4 regions of the Janthinobacterium svalbardense genome follow, and region 2 is predicted to be linked to each of the others. Evidence: predicted binding sites of a transcription regulator. Region 2 holds the regulator's gene; each other region holds the start of a gene.
What was found. Region 2 encodes FNR, which switches genes on or off when oxygen is low (the NO sensors DNR and NnrR bind a similar motif). Its sites were predicted from a motif close to TTGATNNNNATCAA; they were not measured.

Region 1 (4,608 bases), 1.3 Mb from region 2:
GCCAGGGCTTCGTCTTGCAGGAAAGCATAGTCGTGCAGCAATAGCAAGTCGCGCACGGTATCCGAGTGCTGCAGGAAAAATTCGCGCTGCAAAGAGACGATTTCCTGTTCCAGGATGTCGAGCGCATCGTCGTCGCTCTTCTTGATGTAGCGGTCGATCAAGCCCCGGTTGAAGGCCGTCACGGCCACTTTTTCATCGGCTGCACCTGTAAATAAAATCTTCTTGCACGGCAAGTCGCGCACGGCCTGGCAGAATTCCAGGCCATTCATTTGCGGCATCGAATAATCGACTACCAGCACGGAGGGCACGGCAAAGCGCTGCGCCTGGCCGCTGATGCGCCAGATGCGTTCGAGATCGAGCGCCACGTTGCATTGGTCGGGCGGCAGGTTTTGCGTGTCGAAATTGACGTGCAGCGGTGTCTCGCCCAGTTGCGTGCTGTGGCGCAGCCAGTGCAGCGCGCTGCTGGTGTCGTGGAAAGTCTTGCGCGCCAGGCCAGGATCGAGCTGGAACGCCAGGCTTTTCAGGAAGGAATCGCTGTCGTCGATCAGTACGGTCAGGGTCGGATGGGTGTAGACGGGCAGTTGCATGCGTCACCTCGCGCGGTGGATGGATGGAAAACGGGTGTGGGTGGGCACGGGCAGGGGCTGGGGAAATTCCAGCACGAAGATGGCGTAGGCACCTTCGCGCGCCACGCAGCGGATGCGTGCCTGCCAGGCTTGCATGATTTGCCGGCACAGGGCCAGGCCGATGCCGCTGCCGTTGTGCGCAGGATACGAATAGAAGCGGTCGAAGATCAGCGGCAGGCGGTTGGCCGCGATGCCGCAGCCCGTGTCGATGAACAGCAGGCGCGGCACGGGATGGGCGCCATCGATGATGATGCGCACGCGGCCCTTGCCGGCGCGGTGGATGCTTTTCAAGGCATTGCGCAGCAGGTTCAGCAGGATCACCACGCACAATTCCGACTGGCCCGGAAAGGTGAAATCGGCGCGCACGTCGACCTTGACGATGTCGCGCTGGGCCGTGCTGGTAAATGGATAGCGGCGCAGCACGGCCGCCACGCTGTCGTGCATGGCCACAGCTTCGTTCGCTTCGAGCTTGCGGTTGACGGCGCTGGCGCTGAGCAGGAACAAATCGATCATGTGGTGCATGTGGCGCACTTCGAACTGGATGCGCGCCAACGCTTCCAGGTTGGCCGCGTCCGGCGGCCGGTCTTGCAGCTTGCGCTGCAGCCCGCGCACGTTCGCCTCGACGCTGACGAGGGGCGTGCGCAATTCGTGCGCCACGCTGCCCAGGCCGGCCGCCAGCCCGGCCAGTTTCTCTTGTGCACCCACATGGCGCCCCACCTTGACCACCGACAGCACGGCAATCGTGAACCAGTGCACGGGCAATTGCTGCAAGACGTCGCCGCTGAGCAAAAAGGCGGGATCACCAAACACGGCAAACGCCAGGCAGGCCAGCAGGGTGCCGCTCAGGTAGGCCAGCATGGCGATGCGCGTATCGAAATGAAACAGCACGACCAGCGCCACCAGCAGTGAATGCATCCACAGCGCTGCGGCGTGGTTCATCAGGAACATGTAGGTGAAGAAAAATGGCAGTTCGAAGGTCAGCCCCAGGAACAGGTACACGCTGAACCAGGTATTGCTGAAGCGGTCGGGCCACAGCGCGGGCAGGAACAGCAGGGCGGAGATGGTGCGCAGCAGTGGCGATTCGTATTCTTGCGGAAAAAAATAATGCCACAGCGCGTAGTACAGGGGCATACCCAGCGCACCGATGAGTGCCAGGGTGCGCACCTGCGCGCGCCGCACGGGCGTGTGTTCGATGGCGTCGTGGAAATGCAGGAAAGGCTGGAGCAGCTTGCCTTGCCACCGTTTTCCGGAAGGGGACTGCACGTGCATCATGATCAGGGGACGTGTTCGTTGAGGCGTGTCAATGCAACATGATCGGCGGGTTCTCTCCTTATCAGCACGATATCAGCATAACTGTTGAGCTGTATCAAACTCTTGCCGGATGGCTCGCGCATGTTGGACGCGGTAGTTCCCCCGCAACCAATCAGGAGTCCCCTATGTCACACGCCCTTTTTCCCCTGTCGTCCCCCGCCATCCATGCCGAACAACAGATGCCTGCCTTCGTGCGCGCACGCATGGATGAACATTACGTCGAGCGCATCGAGAAGCTGCTCGGTGGCGAACACCTGCACGAATGGCAAGCGATGCCCGCGCGTGCAGTCATGCTGGCAGGTAATGATTACCTGAACATCGCCGGCGAGACCGTGCTGCTGGCGGCCCAGGCGCGCGTCTTGCAGGGCGGCGGCGCCATGCTGATGTCGTCCGTGTTCTTGCAGGAAGGCAGCCGCCAGCACCGGCTCGAACAAAAATTCGCGGACTATCTCGGCAGCGAAGCCTGTGTGCTGGCGCAGTCGGGCTGGGCCGCTAACGTGGGCTTGCTGCAAAGCCTGGCCGGGCCCGGCATCCCCGTCTACCTGGACATGCAGGCGCACGCCTCGCTGTGGGAAGGGGTGCAATCGGCGCAAGCCGTGCCCGTGGCCTTCCTGCATAACGATGGCGCCCACCTGCAGCGCCAGCTCGACAAGCATGGCCCCGGCATCATCGTCGTCGATGCGCTGTACAGCACGAATGGCAGCGTGGCGCCGCTACTGGAAATGGTGGAAATCTCCGAGCGCAGCGGCAGCATGCTGATCGTCGACGAGTCGCACTCGCTGGGCACGCACGGCCCGCAGGGCGCGGGCCTGGTGGCCGAGCTGGGCCTGGCCGGGCGCGTGCATTTCCGCACGGCGTCGCTGGCCAAGGCGTTTGCGGGGCGGGCGGGGCTGATCACCTGTTCGGCCCGCTTCAAGGGCTATTTCCTGTCCGCCTCGCGGCCCGCCATCTTCAGCTCCTGCCTGCTGGAACACGAGCTGGCGTGGTTCGATGCGGCGCTCGATTTCATCCGCGCCGCCGACGGCCGCCGCGCCGCCCTGCGCCGCCACAGCGTGCAGCTGCGCCAGGGGCTGGCTGAGCTTGGCTACAACGTCAGCGACGGCACCGAGCAAATCATCGCGCTGGAAGCGGGCGCTGAACCCGACACCCTGATCCTGCGCAAGGCGCTGGAGCGGCACGGCATCTACGGCGCCGTGTTCTGCGCGCCGGCCACGCCGAAGAACCGCTCGCTGGTGCGCCTGACCCTGAATGCGGGCTTGCGCGAGGACGAGTGCGCCAGAGTGCTGGCCGCCTGCGCCGCCATCCGCGACGAGACGGGCATGGCGCGCTGGCCGTCGACGCGGCGTTTGCGCAAGCTGGCGCTGGTGTAGGGAGCGCGCGTCAGCCGTTGCCGGGCTGGCTGCCGGCGATGCCGGCCAGCAGCAGGGACAGCGGTGCCAACTGCTGCGCGCTGGCGCTGCCCAGCAATTCCTGGCCCAGCGCCTGCGCCGTCGCATCGGCATGGATCAGCAGGGCTTGCCCCGTATCGGTGATGACGGCATAGCCGACGCGGGCATCACGCGCATCGGCCTGGCGCGCCACCAGGCCGATTTTCTCCAGCGGTATCAGCGAACGCGTGATGCCGGACGCCGTCAGCGCCAGGCGCTCGGCCAGGTCGATGCGGCGCAGGCGGCCACCGGGTGCGCGCTGCAAGTGGTACAGCAATTGATAATCGCCAAAGCTCAGGCCGTGCAGATTGCCCAAGATGCTGTCCAAGCGGCGCACAATGAGCGCCTGGGCACGCGCCAGGCGCAAGCAGAAGTCCAGCGCGCTGGCGCCGTCCGGCGGCGGGGAAGTGTGATCGGTCATGGTTTCCTTGGTGTTGGCTGCGCAGTGCTTGAGTGCGCAAGTGTAAAGCAATACTGCTCAATACAGTGGCTGCCCCTGTTCCAGCCACTGTGCGCGGTGCAGCGCCAGCAGGGCATCGAGTTCGGCCTGCGCATCGAAGGCGGGATCGCCCGATGCCTTGACGCTGTCGATGATGTCGAAGCGGAAGGCTGCCGCGCCATCGCGCCGCCAGTCCGCCTGCAGGCGGGCGTTGCGGTGCGTGCCCAGCGCGAGTTCGAAGCGGTGGCGGTTCAGCGCACCAGGGGCGTTGCGGCTGCGTTCGAGCAGGGTGCATCCGCTGGGCACGTGGCGCAGCGCGATGATGCCCAATGCTGGCGCTTGTTGCCGGTAGGCCGCTTTCAGGGCAGCTTGCTGTGTTTTATCCATCCTGCGATTTCCTCAAGGTTGGGTGACGTAATCGGTTGCCGCGATGCGCGCAATGTCAGTGAACAGGGTGGCGGCGATGGCGGCGGCCAGCAGCAGGGCGCCGCCGGCGCAGAACAGTTCGCCCACGCTCAGGTGGCGCAGCAGCGCGCCCGTGGCCGCCGCCGACAGAGGCGCCAGGCCCAGGAAGATGCCCATGAACACGGCTATCGCCCGGCCCAGCATGGTGGGCGCCACGCGCCGCTGTATCCACGTAAAGATGGCCACCTGCACATAGCCGCCCAGCAGGCCGGTGACGGCCAGCAAGGCCGCGCCTTGCCAGGCGGTTTCGATTTGCCCCAGCGCCATCAGCAGGATGGCGACAATGGCGTCAACGGCCAGCAAGGTGGCGCCGAAACGCTGGCGTAGCCAGGCGCCGCCC
Region 2 (4,608 bases):
ACGGGCCAGTACGAAGAAGAGCTGAAGAAGGCGGAAGCCGACTACGGTCCTTTGTTCAACAAGTACCTGAGCCAGGACTTGAAGACGGTGGCCGCCGATCCGCAGGCGCATGCCATCGGCCAGCGTTTGTTCCTGACCTACTGCGCGCAATGTCACGGTTCGGATGCACGCGGCAACAAGGGCTTCCCCAACCTGACCGACAAGGACTGGCTGTATGGCGGTGAACCCGACATCATCAAGACCACCATCCTGCATGGCCGCAATGGGCAGATGCCACCGATGGGCGCCGCCCTGGGCTCCGAAAAGGATGTCGAGAACGTGGCCCATTATGTGCTGAGCCTGTCCGGTTCCACCTCGGACCCCGTCAAATCCGTGCTGGGCAAAGCCAAGTTCGGCGCCTGCATGGCCTGTCACGGTGCCGATGCGAAGGGCAATCAAATGCTCGGTTCGCCTAACCTGACGGACAAGATCTGGCTGTACGGCGGCAGTGCTGATACCATCATGGAAACCATCCGCAAGGGACGCAGCAACACCATGCCGGCCTTCAGCGATTTCCTCGGCGAGTCCAAGGTCCACGTGCTGTCGGCCTATGTCTGGAGCCTGTCGAATCCCCAGACGCCCGTGAAATGATGTAATGGAACCTCAAGTCATCAAGATGTATGCGGCCCGCGAGCAGATCTACCCTCGCGAGGCCAAAGGACGCTACGCTACCTGGCGATGGGTATGCGTATGGCTTACCCAGCTGGCGTTCTACGGCTTGCCGTGGTTGACCTGGAATGGCAGGCAAGCCCTGCTGTTCGATTTGACCACGCGCAAGTTCTACATTTTCGGCGTCGTGCTGTGGCCCCAGGATTTCATCTATCTGGCGGCCCTGCTGATCATCTGTGCGTATTTGTTGTTCCTCGTCACGGCCATCGCCGGGCGGGTGTGGTGCGGGTTCTCTTGCCCGCAAACGGTATACACGGAAATCTTCCTGTGGGTCGAACGCCGCATCGAGGGCACGCGCAGCGCGCGCATGGCCCTCGACAAGCAGGGCCCCTCCGTGCGCAAGGCCTTCAAGAAGACGGCCAAGCACCTGGCATGGGGCGCCATCGCCCTGTGGACGGGCTTTACCTTTGTCGGCTATTTCACGCCGATCAAGGAACTGGCGCGCGAGGTGACCACCCTCAATTTCGGTCCCTGGGAATGGTTCTGGGTCTTGTTCTACAGCCTGGCAACCTACGGCAACGCGGGCTGGCTGCGCGAGCAGGTGTGCAAATACATGTGCCCCTACGCGCGCTTCCAGAGCGCCATGTTCGACCAGGACACGCTGATCATCACCTACGATGCCAAGCGCGGCGAACCGCGTGGCGCCATCAGCAAGAAGGCTGGCAACAACGACAAGCTGGGCGATTGCATCGACTGCACCCTGTGCGTGCAAGTGTGTCCGACCGGCATCGATATCCGCAACGGCCTGCAGTATGAATGCATCGGCTGCGCCGCCTGCGTCGATGCCTGCAATACCGTGATGGACAAGGTCGACCGGCCGCGGGGACTGGTACGCTACAGTACCGACCATGCGATGGAAAACAACTTCAGTTCGAAGCAGATCCGCCAGCGCGCCATGCGCCCGCGCGTGCTGATCTACACTTCCATCCTGGCCCTGATCATCATCGCCGTGTGTACCTCGCTGGCGCTGCGCACGCCCCTGAAAATGGACGTGATCCGCGACCGCGGTTCGATGGGACGCGAAGTGGAAGACGGCATGATCGAAAACGTCTACCGCTTGCAGATCATGAACACCTCGGAGCAAACCCAGCATTTCAAAATCAGCGCTTCCGGCTTGCCGGGCCTGACCTTGCTGACGCGCGAAGAGGTGACCTTGCAGCCGACGGAAACGCTGGGCTGGCCGATCCGCCTGCGCGTACCGCACGGCGTGGGAGAAAAGGGCTCGAACAAGATTGCGATCGAATTGCACTCGCTGGACGACCCATCGCTGCATGTGCGTGAAAGCGCGGTATTCATCGTACCGCGGTGATGTTGATTCGGGGTCGGACCCTCTGGGTCCGACCCCGGTATTTCGCCGTAGGGGTAGCATCAAACATGCGTTAGCTTTACTTTATTTTCAACCCAGAAGCAAAAGCTGGGGTCAGACCCAAAGGGTCTGACCCCAAGGAGAACAAAATGTCCGACAGTCTCAAGCTGCAAGCCCCCGTTGCCCCGTGGTACAAGCATCGCTGGCCATGGCTGCTGATGATCGGTCCCGGCCTGTCCGTGGTCGTCGGCAGCTGCATGGCGTATATCGCGTTTACGCAGCCCGATGCCCTGGTGGTGGGTGATTATTACAAGCAGGGCAAGGCGATCAACCAGGATTTGCGGCGCGACACGATCGCCAGCGACCTGGCGATGGATACCAGCCTGTCGTATGACGTTGCTGCAGCGCGCCTGAGTGGTTCCGTGCACAGCTTCGGCAAGGCTTACCAGGGTCCGCTGCAGTTGCATCTGGCGCATGCGACCTTGCCGGAAAAAGATATCAAGCTGCTGGTGCAGCCCGATGCGGCCGGCAATTTCTCCGTGGCGCTGCCGATGCTCGAGCGCAGCCGCTGGCAAGTACTGGTGGAAAACGACAAACGCGAGTGGCGCCTGTCCGGCATCTGGACCTGGCCCCTGCAGCGCAGCATCGCGCTGCATGCGGATGAAGAGCTATAACGTACAGCGCCGGGAAAAAACCGTAGCGAGCGGCAGTGATTTGTGGCTAAGAAGCGCAGCTGTGCTAGAGCACAGCGAGCATCGCAGGCCGCAAAGCGCGACGCGCAGTAGGTTTTGACGGTGCTGTTATTTACAGACGTCCGTGCCGGCTGTAATGGCCTTCAATTTTGCTGGCTGCAAGATCTCGATCTCGCGGTTGGAGACGCGCAGCCAGCCTTCCTTCTTGAATTTCGACAATAAACGGCTGACGCTTTCGATGGTCAGCCCCAGGTAATTGCCGATTTCCTCGCGCGACATGCGCAGCTGAAATTTGCTGGCCGAATAGCCGCGCGCTTCATAGCGCGAGGCCAGGTTGACGATAAAGGCGGCAAAACGCTGGGTCGCCTGCATATTGCCCAGCAACAGCATGACGCTTTGCTCGCGTGTGATTTCCTGGCTCATCATGCGATGGAAATGGCGCAGCAGGGTCGGCATATTGCCCAGCAACTGTTCCAGGCTGGAAAACGGAATTTCACACACTTCGCTGTCTTCCAGCGCCACCGCATTACAGTGGTGGCGGTCGGCGCTGATGGCGTCCATGCCCAGCAGTTCGCCAGCCATCTGGAAACCCGTCACCTGCTCTTCACCGCCCGGATTGATCTGGTACGTCTTGAAGTGCCCCAGGCGGATCGCGTACAGATTCTGGAACGAGTCGCCGATGCGGAACAGCGAGGCACCGCGCACGATCTTGCGGCGGCGGCCGATGATCTGGTCCAGCCTGTCCATGTCGCCCACATCGAGGCCCATCGGCAGGCACAATTGATGCATGCTGCAGGTCGAGCATCGCGCACGCAACGCTTCCACGGTCACTGTGGGCATGGTGGGAGTGAGTAGCGCTTCAGTCATGTCGGTACCTTTTAGAAAATGCAATAACGAGTTTACTGCATACAGGGTTGCCGTGTGCCAATTTCACCGCATTTCCGCTGAATAAACGACGTTCCAACCTTGATTATATGGCAACATCGTTAAAAGCCCATGTGGGAAAGGCAATTTGCGCGACGCCGCTTGCCAAGTTGATGTATTGATAGGAAAATTCCCGACAGCATTCTCTGCCGCCTGTACCGCCCGGTACTGAAAAGGAAATCATGAAGCCTCTCGGCATCAAAGCAAAAGTCGCGCTGGCCACCAGCCTGACCTCGATCGCCATGATCGCGCTGGTCACCATGATACAGGTGCAGCACATGCGCGCCGACTTCACCCGAGTACTGCTGAGCCAGCAATCTGCCCTGATCAGCCGCACCGCTGCCGAACTCGACGACAAGCTGGGCATGCTGCTGCAGATCGTCACGCTGACGGCCAGGCAGCAGCCGCCGGAATTGATCGCCCAGCCCGCCCAATTACGCGAATACTATTCGCGCCGCTCGATGCTGGTGCTGTTCGACGACGTGCTGGTGCTCGATGCGCAAGGCGCCGTCGTGGCCGACATGCCGGAAGTGGCGGGGCGCGCCGGCATCAACGTCGCCGAGCGCGAGTATTTCCAGACCGTCCTGCGCACGCGCCAGCCCATGATCACCGAGCCGATGCTGGGCAAATCGAGCGGCATGCCCATCGTGCAGATGGTGGCGCCCGTGCTCACGGCCGATGGCCAGGTGGCCGGCGTGGTGATCGGTGTGCTGCGCCTGTACAAGGACAACCTGCTGGGACGCCTGCGTTCGGAAAAGATCGGCAAGAGCGGCTATTACTTCATCCTCACGCGCGGCGCCGTGCCGCGCTACGTGCTGCACCCCGATACCAACCGTTTGCTGCAGCCACGCCTGCCGAACGCCAACCTGACCACCACCGAGTTGTTGAGGCAAGATGGCGAAGGCAGCATGGTCAGCACCAACAGCCGCAGCATCACGGCCGTCAACAGCTTCAAACGCCTGAAATCCGTGAACTGGC
Region 3 (4,608 bases), 2.5 Mb from region 2:
CAGCAGCTTGGCGGGCTGGCGCAGCAGGCGGCTGGCTGCTTCCGGGCGCGTCCAGCCGCGGAACAGTTGCACGCGGATGCTGGCCAGCGCGGCGAACGTGGCGTCGTGCGTGACGAGGCGTTCCGCATAGCGCGAACCCGTGCGGCCGATGGCCAGCAGGCGGATGCCGGCCGACGGGCCGAACACGTCGAACAGCACGGCCGTGGAGGCATGCAGGCCGGCAATCGAGGTGGCGGTAATAAACCAGCCAGACAAACCCAGCAAAGCCATGCCGGCCACCGCCGTCAGGGCCGCCAGCAAGGCGCCCCCGATCAGCTTGCCGGGCTGGGCCAGCAGCAATTGCCGCAGGACGGGGTTCGATATGCGGGAAGTTTTCATGCCGGCTGTTCCTGTTCGTGCTCCTGTGCCTGCGCCCGGACATCGACCTGTACCGTGCGCTGCAGCCGGCCGGCCAGCACGGGGTCGTGCGTGGCGACGAGCATGGTCTTGCCCTTGGCCAGTGCCAGCAAGGCGTCCGTCACGCGCGCCGCCGTTTCGCTGTCCAGGTGGGCCGTCGGTTCATCGACCAGCAGCAAGTCCGCATGCGGATGCAGGGCCACGCGGGCCAGGGCCAGGCGCACGGCTTCGCCGCCGGACAAGCCCTGGCCGCCATCGCTGAGCATGATGGCCGGCTGCGCCTGCGCCACGCCAGCCAGGTCGGCCAGGTGCAGCGCCTGCGTCACCTGCGCAGCGTTCGCACCGAGGCGGCCCAGGGTGACATTCTGGCTGACGGAGGCGGCAAACACGTGCGGACGCTGGCCCATCCAGGCCATGCGCTGGCGCAAGGTATTCACGGTGCTGTCGCTCAGGCGCACGCCGCCGATGCGGATCTCGCCATCGCTGACGGGCAGCAAGCCGGCCAGCAGGGACAGCAAGGTGCTCTTGCCGGCGCCGCTGGCGCCCAGCAGGGCCACGTGTTCACCGGCGCACACCGTCAAGTCGAAGCGCTCGAATACGGGCGCTTCGCCGGGATGGGCAAAGCGCAGTTGATGGATGTCGACGGCCGGTGGCGGTGCCACCGCCATGGCGGCAGCGGACACGGCAGCCACTGCCACACCAAAGCCTGGCAAGGGCACGCCCTCGCCCGCCAGGTCGTGTAGGCCGGCCAGGCCCGCTTCGCCGGCCGCCTTGTCGTGCCAGACGGCGGCCAGTTCGCGCAGTGGCTCGAAGAATGCGGGCGCCAGCAGCAGGATGAACAAGCCCTGCCCCAGGCTCAGTTCGCGGCCCCAAGTGCCGAAATTGATGCTACCCAGCAAGGAGAAACCGATAAACGCCGCCACCATGGCGACACCCAGCGCGGAAAACAGTTCCAGCACGGCGGACGACAAAAAGGCGATGCGCAGCACCACCATCGTGCGCCGGCGCACGGATTGCGACGAGGCGTCCAGCCGTTCGGCCGTGGCGTCGACGGCGTCGAGCGCGCGCAAGGTGGCCAGGCCGCGCAGGCGGTCCAACAGGAAGGCATTCATGCTGCCCATTTCCACCATCTGCGCGCGGCTGGCCGCTTGCGCGCCCATGCCCACCAGGGCCATGAAGACGGGAATCAGGGGCGCGGCGATGAGCAGGATCAAGGCCGCGATCCACGACAACGGCGTCACCACGGCGAGGATCACAAGCGGCACGGTGAGCACTTTCCAGCGCGCCGGCTTGTAGCGCACCAGATATGGCACGATGGCTTCGGCCTGCTCGGCGATGACGCTGGCCGCCTGGCCCGACTGCGCGCGCTGGCGGTCCAGCGGCGAACGCTGCGCCAGCGCTTGCGCCACCTGGGCGCGCAAGGTGCTCAGATGGGCGCGCGCCGCCGCGTACATGCGCCGCGCGCCCCACGCTTCGCCGCCGGCGCGCAGCACACCCAGCAGCAGCACGCCGGCGGCCGGCAGCAGGGCCGCGCGCCACGGTGCACCGTCCAGCATGGCTTGCACGGCCCAGGCCAGCAAGGCCGCTTGTGGCAGCCACAACAAGGCGGCGCCACCTTGCGCCAGGCTGGCGGCGCGGGGAAGGATAAAGCGGGGCAAAGACAGTGGCGTGGTCGGCATCTCTATACTTTTTGAGTTTTCAGAATTTTCTGTAAATTCGATTTTCTGTATAATACTGCGAAACATGACATATATCAATTGACCCTGCGGGTGTGGCGTGAAAAAATTCAGATAATTATGAAAACTCAACATATCCACATGACGCCGCTGATCCTGACCTTTGTCAGCCATTTCGGCGAGATGGGCAGCCGCTGGGGCTTTAACCGTACGGTGGGACAAGTGTACGCCTTGTTGTTTGTCGCGGAGCATCCTTTGCACGCGGACGAAATCGCGGAACACCTGAGTTTTTCACGCTCGAACGTGAGCATCGGCTTGAAGGAATTGCAGGGCTGGGGCTTGATCCGCCAGTCGCGCATCCCCGGCGACCGGCGCGAGTATTTTTCGTCTCTGGGCGATGTGTGGCAAATCTTCCGCGTGGTAGCCGCCGAACGCCGCCGCCGCGAAGTGGCGCCCACCCTGACGGTGCTGCGAGAATCGCTGCTGGCGCCGGCCACGGAACCCGTGGACCAGTATGCGCAGGAGCGCATGCGCGAAATGTATGAATTGGTCGACCTGGCCAACACCTGGTTCGACGACTTGCAGCGCCTGTCGCCCGAATCGATGGCGCAACTGATGAAAATGGGCGCCAAGGTGCAAAAATTGCTCAACGCCAAGGACCGCCTGTTTGGCGTCAGCAACAACAACGATTGACCCCCCTCCCCAAAGCCGTGACGCCGCCAGCACAGACTGGCGCGCCTTGTCACGCCATTTCCCAACGTCATGCTGGCTATCGCTGGCACAGTCAAACATAGCCATATACGATGTTGTCAAGCGAACCAATAGAATTATTAAAATTGTATTAATTTATATCAAGAGTAAGCTTTCATTTGCGTATTCGCTACGCGCAGGAAATAGTTAAAAGCAGCTAAAAACGGGCAATGGGATGACCTCCCCGGCAGGCAGGGACGCGCCCCGACACGATGAAGCGACTGTCTCAAGCACAAGGGGGTTTTCATGAAAAGCGTAAAAAATATTGCCATCAAGGCATCCATGCTGGCCGCAATGACTGTACTGGCAAGTGCGGCGCAAGCGGCCACCTGGGTGGATGTAGGGCCTGCCAGCGGTTTCCTCATCGCCAGCAGCACCGTCACGTATTCACCATCGCCGGCACTGCAGGTGAAATATTATGACGATAATCTGGTGCCGCAGAGTCCTGCGGCCATCCAGGGTTACATCAATGGCGTGTTCGGCAGCAGCCTGGGCGCCGCCGTCTCGTATTGCGACAACGCCACCTCGGGCTGCACCGCCGGCACCACGGCAGGCTGGAGCGCTGGCGTCAATTCCTATACGAGCGCGGCCGCCTATGACTATCTGGCCATCCACTTCGGCCAGGGCGAACTGGTATTCCACTGGGCCGCACCCGTGGCCGCCGGCACCACTTTCACGGTGGCAGGCCTGCCCAAGGATCTGAGCAACTACAGGGCCTTCATTTCCGCCGTGCCGGAACCTGAAACCTATGCCATGCTGCTCGCAGGTCTGGGCATGCTGGGCTTCCTGGCACGCCGCCGCCAGGGAGAGCAAGCCTCATCATAAGCCGCATCACGGCAGCGGCGTACCAGCGCCCGCTGCCGCTCTCAATGCCAGCCGCATCTTTACGCCGCGCTTGCGGCGCCAGGCCCACTGTTTACACCATTTTTAGATCCCCCTCGCTATGCTCGACAGCATCAACTGCTGATCGACGAGGGAGAATTCATGCACGAACAACCGTTTCAGCCACGCGCGCGCAGCGTGATCCGCCAGCACTTGCCCGTGCGGGAACGGCTGCGTCTGGCCCGACTGGCCAACAGAAAAATCGTTTCGGTATGTTCGGCGCTGCTGTGCGCGGTGCCGCTGCTGTATTTGCTGATCGTGGTGCTGTTTGCGCAGCCTTAGGGCCGCGTGCTGACAGACAGGAAGAGAGAAGATTGCGGCCGCATGGCGCAAGCCGTGGCCAGTATGAAACTGGTCCGCCCAGAGGGAATCGAACCCCCATTCACGGTTTAGAAGACCGTTGTCCTATCCGTTGAACGATGGGCGGAAAGGTGCAGTATTTTAATCCATGCGCGCCAGCAATGAAATGCCAGCGCGGAATAGAAAACGGGCTGTCATTTCTGACAGCCCGCTTATGACTTTGGTCGGAGTACAAGGATTCGAACCTTGGACCCCCTGGTCCCAAACCAGGTGCGCTACCGGGCTGCGCCACACTCCGAAGACAAGATAATAACGCCCCCACCCAATTTCGTCAATTGCCATAGACGAATTAGATGGAAAAAACTATCGGCGCTTGCCTTTACACACCGACTTTATCCGCGATGCGGCGCGCCATCGATTCGGCCTGACCTTTATCCTTCGCTTCCACCATCACGCGGATCAGCGGTTCGGTGCCCGATGCGCGGATCAGCACGCGGCCCGTGTCGCCCAGTTCAGCCTCGACCAATTCTTTCTCGGCCACCATGGCGGCATTTTTTTGCCAGTCGAAACCGGGCGCTACGCGCAGGTTGATCAGGGTTTGCGG
Region 4 (4,608 bases), 3.0 Mb from region 2:
GGCAAGGCGAAGGCGTCCCATAGCCAGTCGAGGATATCGTCGATGGGAAACTCCAGCAGCAGGCGCACCGCCCCCTCGCCATCGCCGCCTGGCGCACCGGCCTCGCCCGTGGCGGCAGGGCGCGCCGCGCGCAGGAGATCGCCGGGCTGGCCGTCACCCTGGCCTGCACCCACGCTGTTGCGCGCGGGCGCAAGGCGAAAATGCGCATGTTCGAGCAGGCGCATGGGCACTTGCACCGTGCGCTGCTGCGGTCCGTCGATCAAGTCAGGCGTGGCGATCAGCTCGGGCAAGTGCGCCTGCACGGCTTCGCGTACTTTCTGGTTGTGGCGCAGCCAGTCGCGCGCGCCGCGCGAGAACAAGCCGTACCAGGGCTGGGCCTGGGCAGGGGCGGTGGAAGCTGGCGAAGTCGTGGCGGACATGGCTATTCCTGCGCCAGCAAGGTGGTCACGTAGTTGAGCGCTTCGCGCGCGCTATGGGCGTCATAGCCGTATTCGTCCACCAGGCGCTGCTCGACGGCAGAGATCCTGGCCCGCACGTCATCGTCGGGGCGCTTGGCCGAACCGACCAGGCGCAGCACGTCGCGCCGCTGCTCGAACAGATATTGCTGAATGGCATCGTGCAGTTGCGCGTGGCTGCCCAGGCCAAAGGGCTCGCCCCGCTTGAAGGCGCCCATGGCCTTGCGCACCACTTCTTGTCGGAACGACTGCTTGCCCGCGTCGCTGATATGAATTTTTTCTTCCACGGCGCGCAGGAAGCGCTCGTCGGGGCGGCGCTCTTCGCTGGTCATGGGGTCGCGGATCTGGCGGTTGTCGAGCATGGCTTCGACTTCATCGAGATACTTGCTCAGCAAGTCCTGTGCTTCTTGCTCGAACGACACGAACAGGGCCTTGTGCACGTCGGCCTTGACCCAGCGGTTATAGAAATCCTTGCGCGTGAGCACCAGGTAATCGACCCACTGGCGCTTGCGCCGCGGTTCGATGCGCGCATCGCTTTCGATGCCATCCTTCAGGGCCAGCAGCACATCCATGGTGGAGAGGCTGTTGCGCTGAGCGGAAATGATGGCGTGCGACAGGGCATTGATGACGAAACGGGGCGACACGCCCGACAAGCCCTCGTCGGGCGCCTTGTCGCGCGCGCGCAAGCGGCGGATGTCGGCATGCTGCAAGTCGTCGACATCTTCGTCCGCATACACGCGCAGCTTCTTGACCCGTTCGGTTTCCTTGTCCTCGCCTTCGGGCAGGCGGCTGAGGATGGCGAACACCGCCGCCGCATGCAGCACGTGCGGATCGAGGTGCACGTCGCGGAAGGCGGGCGCGGCCGCTAAGATCAGCTTGCGGTAAATGCGTGCTTCTTCGCGGTAATTGAGCGTATACGGCACTTGCACGATGACCATGCGGTCGAGCAGCGCCTCGTTTTCGCTTTCTTGCAGGAATTTGCGAAATTCGGCCAGGTTCGTGTGCGCGAGAATGGTTTCGTCGAGGTAAATCAGGGGAAAGCGCGATACCTTGACATTCTTTTCCTGCGTCAGGGTGAGTAGTAAATAGAGGAATTCCCGCTTGACTTTGAGGATTTCGATCATTTCCAGCATGCCGCGGCTGGCCGCATACACGGCGCCGGACCACGACCAGGCGCGCGGATCGCCTTCGTCGCCGTACTGCGCCACTTTCGACAGGTCGACGGAACCGACCAGGTCGGCCAGGTCGGCCGTGGTAGGGTCGTGCGGCGCATACGTGCCGATGCCGCAGCGGCCCGCCTCGGACAGGTGGATGCGTTCGACGGGCATGCGCAGGAAGTCGCCCGCGTACTGTTCTTCCAGGCGGGCGCGGCAATGGGGACACAGTTCGCCATGCAGCTCGGCATCATAGCTGGCGCGAAAGTCGGCGCGCATGCTGTGCGGCACCAGATGCAGCGGTGATTCGTGCACGGGGCAGCCGGCGATGCCGTACAGCGCGCCTTCGCTGCTGTGGCTGTATTCTTCCAGCCCCCGTTTGAGCAGGATCACCAGGGTCGACTTGCCGCCCGACGGCGGGCCCAGCAGCAGCAGCATGCGGCGGCCCACTTCGGAACCGGCGGCAGCCGCCTTGAAGTAGGCGGCCACGCGGTCGATCGCCTCGTCGATGCCGAACAGTTCGTCGTCGAACAGGCGGCAGCGGAAGCGCCCGCTCTCATCGGTCTGGCCGTTCCAGCGCATCATGTCCCACAAGTAGTGGTGCGCGCTGCGCGTCAGCAGGGCCGCGCGGCCGGGCAGGATTTGCTCGATGAAGTCGGCAAAACTGCCGCGCCAGGGGCTGATGCGGTGGTTTTCCGCCCAGGCCGCCATGCCTTGCACAAAACCGGCATGCTGGCCTGCTTGCTCGCCCGCAGGCGCATCGTCGTGGCGTGTCGTACCAGGGCTCGTCATTGTTTCCCCATCCATACCGTTGCCGGTGTTGCTAACCTTGCTGTTGTAGCTAACCTTGCTGCCGTGGAGCAGGCCCGGTTCCAGCCTGTCGGCCAAGTATACGGCGGCGCCTCTGCCCGCACGCCTGATCTCGCTCAACCTTGACGAGGGAACTATTTTTGCCCGCTTGGCCCCGTTGGCGCAGGGCGGCCACGCGCCTGCGCAATTCAATCCAGATCAATACCGGCCGGCGCGGCCCGTCCACACTGGATATCCAGAGCAAACCACGAGGAGAACATGATGATCGGCAATGATAACGGTTTCAGCGCCCCACCCGGCAGCAGCGGCCAGGGGCAAAGCGCAGACGATGAAGAGGCCATCGGCCAATTTTCCACCCCCGGCGAGGACGACAATACGATCGAGAGCGCGTCCGTCTCGGACGTGCCCGACGCCCTGAGCGGCGTCAGCATGGAATTGCTGGAAATCAAGCGCAGTATCGAAGACGGCATGCGCCAGTCCATTTCCCAGGCGGGCGGCGTGCGTGCCGCCGACGCCTTCAGCGATGGCGGCAATATCCAGGGCGTGTCCATCGGCTTGGGCGAGGGCGCCAGCGACAGCTCGTCCGGCGAACCGGGCTTGCCGGCCCTGACCCTGTACGTGGCCGAACCGACGTCCGTCGACCGCGCCAAGGCGGCCATCGTGGGGGCCATGGGCGTGCGCGCCGTGGCCAGCGACAGGGTGCCCGTGAATATCGTCGTCACGGGCGTGATCGACGCGCAACCGCACCGTTTCCGCTTGCGTCCGGCGCCGGGCGGCGTCTCGGTCGGGCATTTCCGCATCACCGCTGGCACCATCGGCTGCCTGGCCGTGGGGCGCAGCGCGCCGCGCAACAGCCGTTTGATGATTCTGAGCAATAATCACGTGCTGGCCAATTCCAACGGCGGCGCGTTCAACGACTGCATCGTGCAGCCGGGTCCCATCGATGGCGGGCGCTGCCCGCAAGACCAGGTGGCCGTGCTCGAACGCTTCGTGCCCATCAATTTTAGTGGCGGCGTCAATTTTGTCGATTGCGCCACCGGCTGGGCCTGGCCAGACCGCGTGCGTCGTGAACTGGTCTACCTGAGCGGTGGCGTGCCGGCCTATTTCCGCATCAGCAATGCGCTGGCAGCGCCCGCGCTGGGCATGCTGGTCGGCAAATCCGGACGCACGACGCAATTGACGCAGGGCCGCATCACGGGCCTGGGCGCCACCATCAACGTCAATTATGGCGGCGGCAGGATCGCGCTGTTCCAGGACCAGATCGCCATTACGGGCGTCAGCGGAGCATTCAGCGCGGGCGGCGACTCCGGCTCGTCCATCTGGACCTGGAACCAGCAGCGCAATCCCGTCGGTCTGCTGTTTGCCGGCGGCGGCAATATCACGTTTGCCAACCAGATGCGACGCGTGGTGGTGGCGCTCGACATCAATTTATATACTTGAGCATGGTCACAGAAAACGGCGCGGCGGCGTGATGCTTCCTTGCACTGCGCCACCTTTTGCACGATGATGATAGGGTCAGGTGTGGCTGCCATGCATGGCCTGGCGGGCAAGAGGCGCTGCCGTGCCTCCTTGTTCCACGCGTGCCATGGGCAGCATCAGGAGGATGTGTCATGTCAAACAGTAAATTCGTACAAGCGCCATACGCCGTCTTTGAGGATGCGGCCATGCCGTATGTGCCGGACGAGGCGAGTAGCCACGCGGTGGCGGGCCTCGCGCATGCCGCACCGCCGCCCGGCCGGCTGGAAGCGGCAAAGCGGCGCAACGAGCGGGCCCTGATGGCGATCGATGGCGTCGAAGGCGTCAGCCTGGGGCAGACTGCCATCGGCGGCGAAGCCCTCGTCGTGTATTTGCGCGATGCGTCCGTCAAGCGGCGCGTGCCGGCGCAGGTCGACGGTTATCCGGTGGAAACGAGCATCACGGGCCAGATCGATATCCAGCGCTGGTAGGGCTTAGTGACGTAGATGGCATGCAAGAAAAGCCCGCGTACGGGCCTTGCTTGCCATGCTTGCACTTACCCTATTTGCTCAGGCGGGCTATCGCTTCGGCCACGCCCGCGCCATACGCGGGATCGCACAGGGTGCAGTTGCCGATGTGGCGTTGCTTGACTTGCTCCGAGGCACCCGAGATGGCGCGCGCCGTATTGTCGAACAAGGCTTGCTGCTGCGCCGCAGTCATCAGGCGGAACAGGG

Region 1: a site for FNR is predicted at 1,983-1,996, ahead of cqsA (alpha-hydroxyketone-type quorum-sensing autoinducer synthase). Genes of this name have one in related genera too.
Region 3: a site for FNR is predicted at 2,140-2,153, ahead of cydD (thiol reductant ABC exporter subunit CydD). Genes of this name have one in related genera too.
Region 4: a site for FNR is predicted at 2,608-2,621, ahead of CNX70_RS15650 (serine protein kinase). Genes of this name have one in related genera too.

The regions. Positions count from the first base shown of each region.
Region 1 is NZ_CP023422.1:5,286,530-5,291,137, reverse strand. Features, by position in the region: gene CNX70_RS23565 (response regulator) at 1-587, opposite strand, end outside; gene CNX70_RS23560 (sensor histidine kinase) at 591-1,895, opposite strand; gene cqsA (alpha-hydroxyketone-type quorum-sensing autoinducer synthase) at 2,063-3,307, shown strand; gene CNX70_RS23550 (MarR family winged helix-turn-helix transcriptional regulator) at 3,318-3,785, opposite strand; gene CNX70_RS23545 (GIY-YIG nuclease family protein) at 3,843-4,190, opposite strand; gene CNX70_RS23540 (MFS transporter) at 4,203-4,608, opposite strand, start outside.
Region 2 is NZ_CP023422.1:290,662-295,269, forward strand. Features, by position in the region: gene ccoP (cytochrome-c oxidase, cbb3-type subunit III) at 1-630, shown strand, start outside; gene ccoG (cytochrome c oxidase accessory protein CcoG) at 635-2,017, shown strand; gene CNX70_RS01225 (FixH family protein) at 2,164-2,688, shown strand; gene fnr (fumarate/nitrate reduction transcriptional regulator Fnr) at 2,815-3,573, opposite strand; gene CNX70_RS01235 (response regulator) at 3,813-4,608, shown strand, end outside.
Region 3 is NZ_CP023422.1:2,773,628-2,778,235, reverse strand. Features, by position in the region: gene CNX70_RS12515 (amino acid ABC transporter ATP-binding/permease protein) at 1-378, opposite strand, end outside; gene cydD (thiol reductant ABC exporter subunit CydD) at 375-2,075, opposite strand; gene CNX70_RS12505 (GbsR/MarR family transcriptional regulator) at 2,193-2,765, shown strand; gene CNX70_RS28875 (PEP-CTERM sorting domain-containing protein) at 3,069-3,647, shown strand; gene CNX70_RS12495 (hypothetical protein) at 3,807-3,986, shown strand; tRNA gene CNX70_RS12490 (tRNA-Arg) at 4,057-4,131, opposite strand; tRNA gene CNX70_RS12485 (tRNA-Pro) at 4,226-4,302, opposite strand; gene glmM (phosphoglucosamine mutase) at 4,384-4,608, opposite strand, start outside.
Region 4 is NZ_CP023422.1:3,529,211-3,533,818, reverse strand. Features, by position in the region: gene CNX70_RS15655 (DUF444 family protein) at 1-419, opposite strand, end outside; gene CNX70_RS15650 (serine protein kinase) at 422-2,401, opposite strand; gene CNX70_RS15645 (chymotrypsin family serine protease) at 2,678-3,859, shown strand; gene CNX70_RS15640 (hypothetical protein) at 4,030-4,365, shown strand; gene CNX70_RS15635 (catalase) at 4,436-4,608, opposite strand, start outside.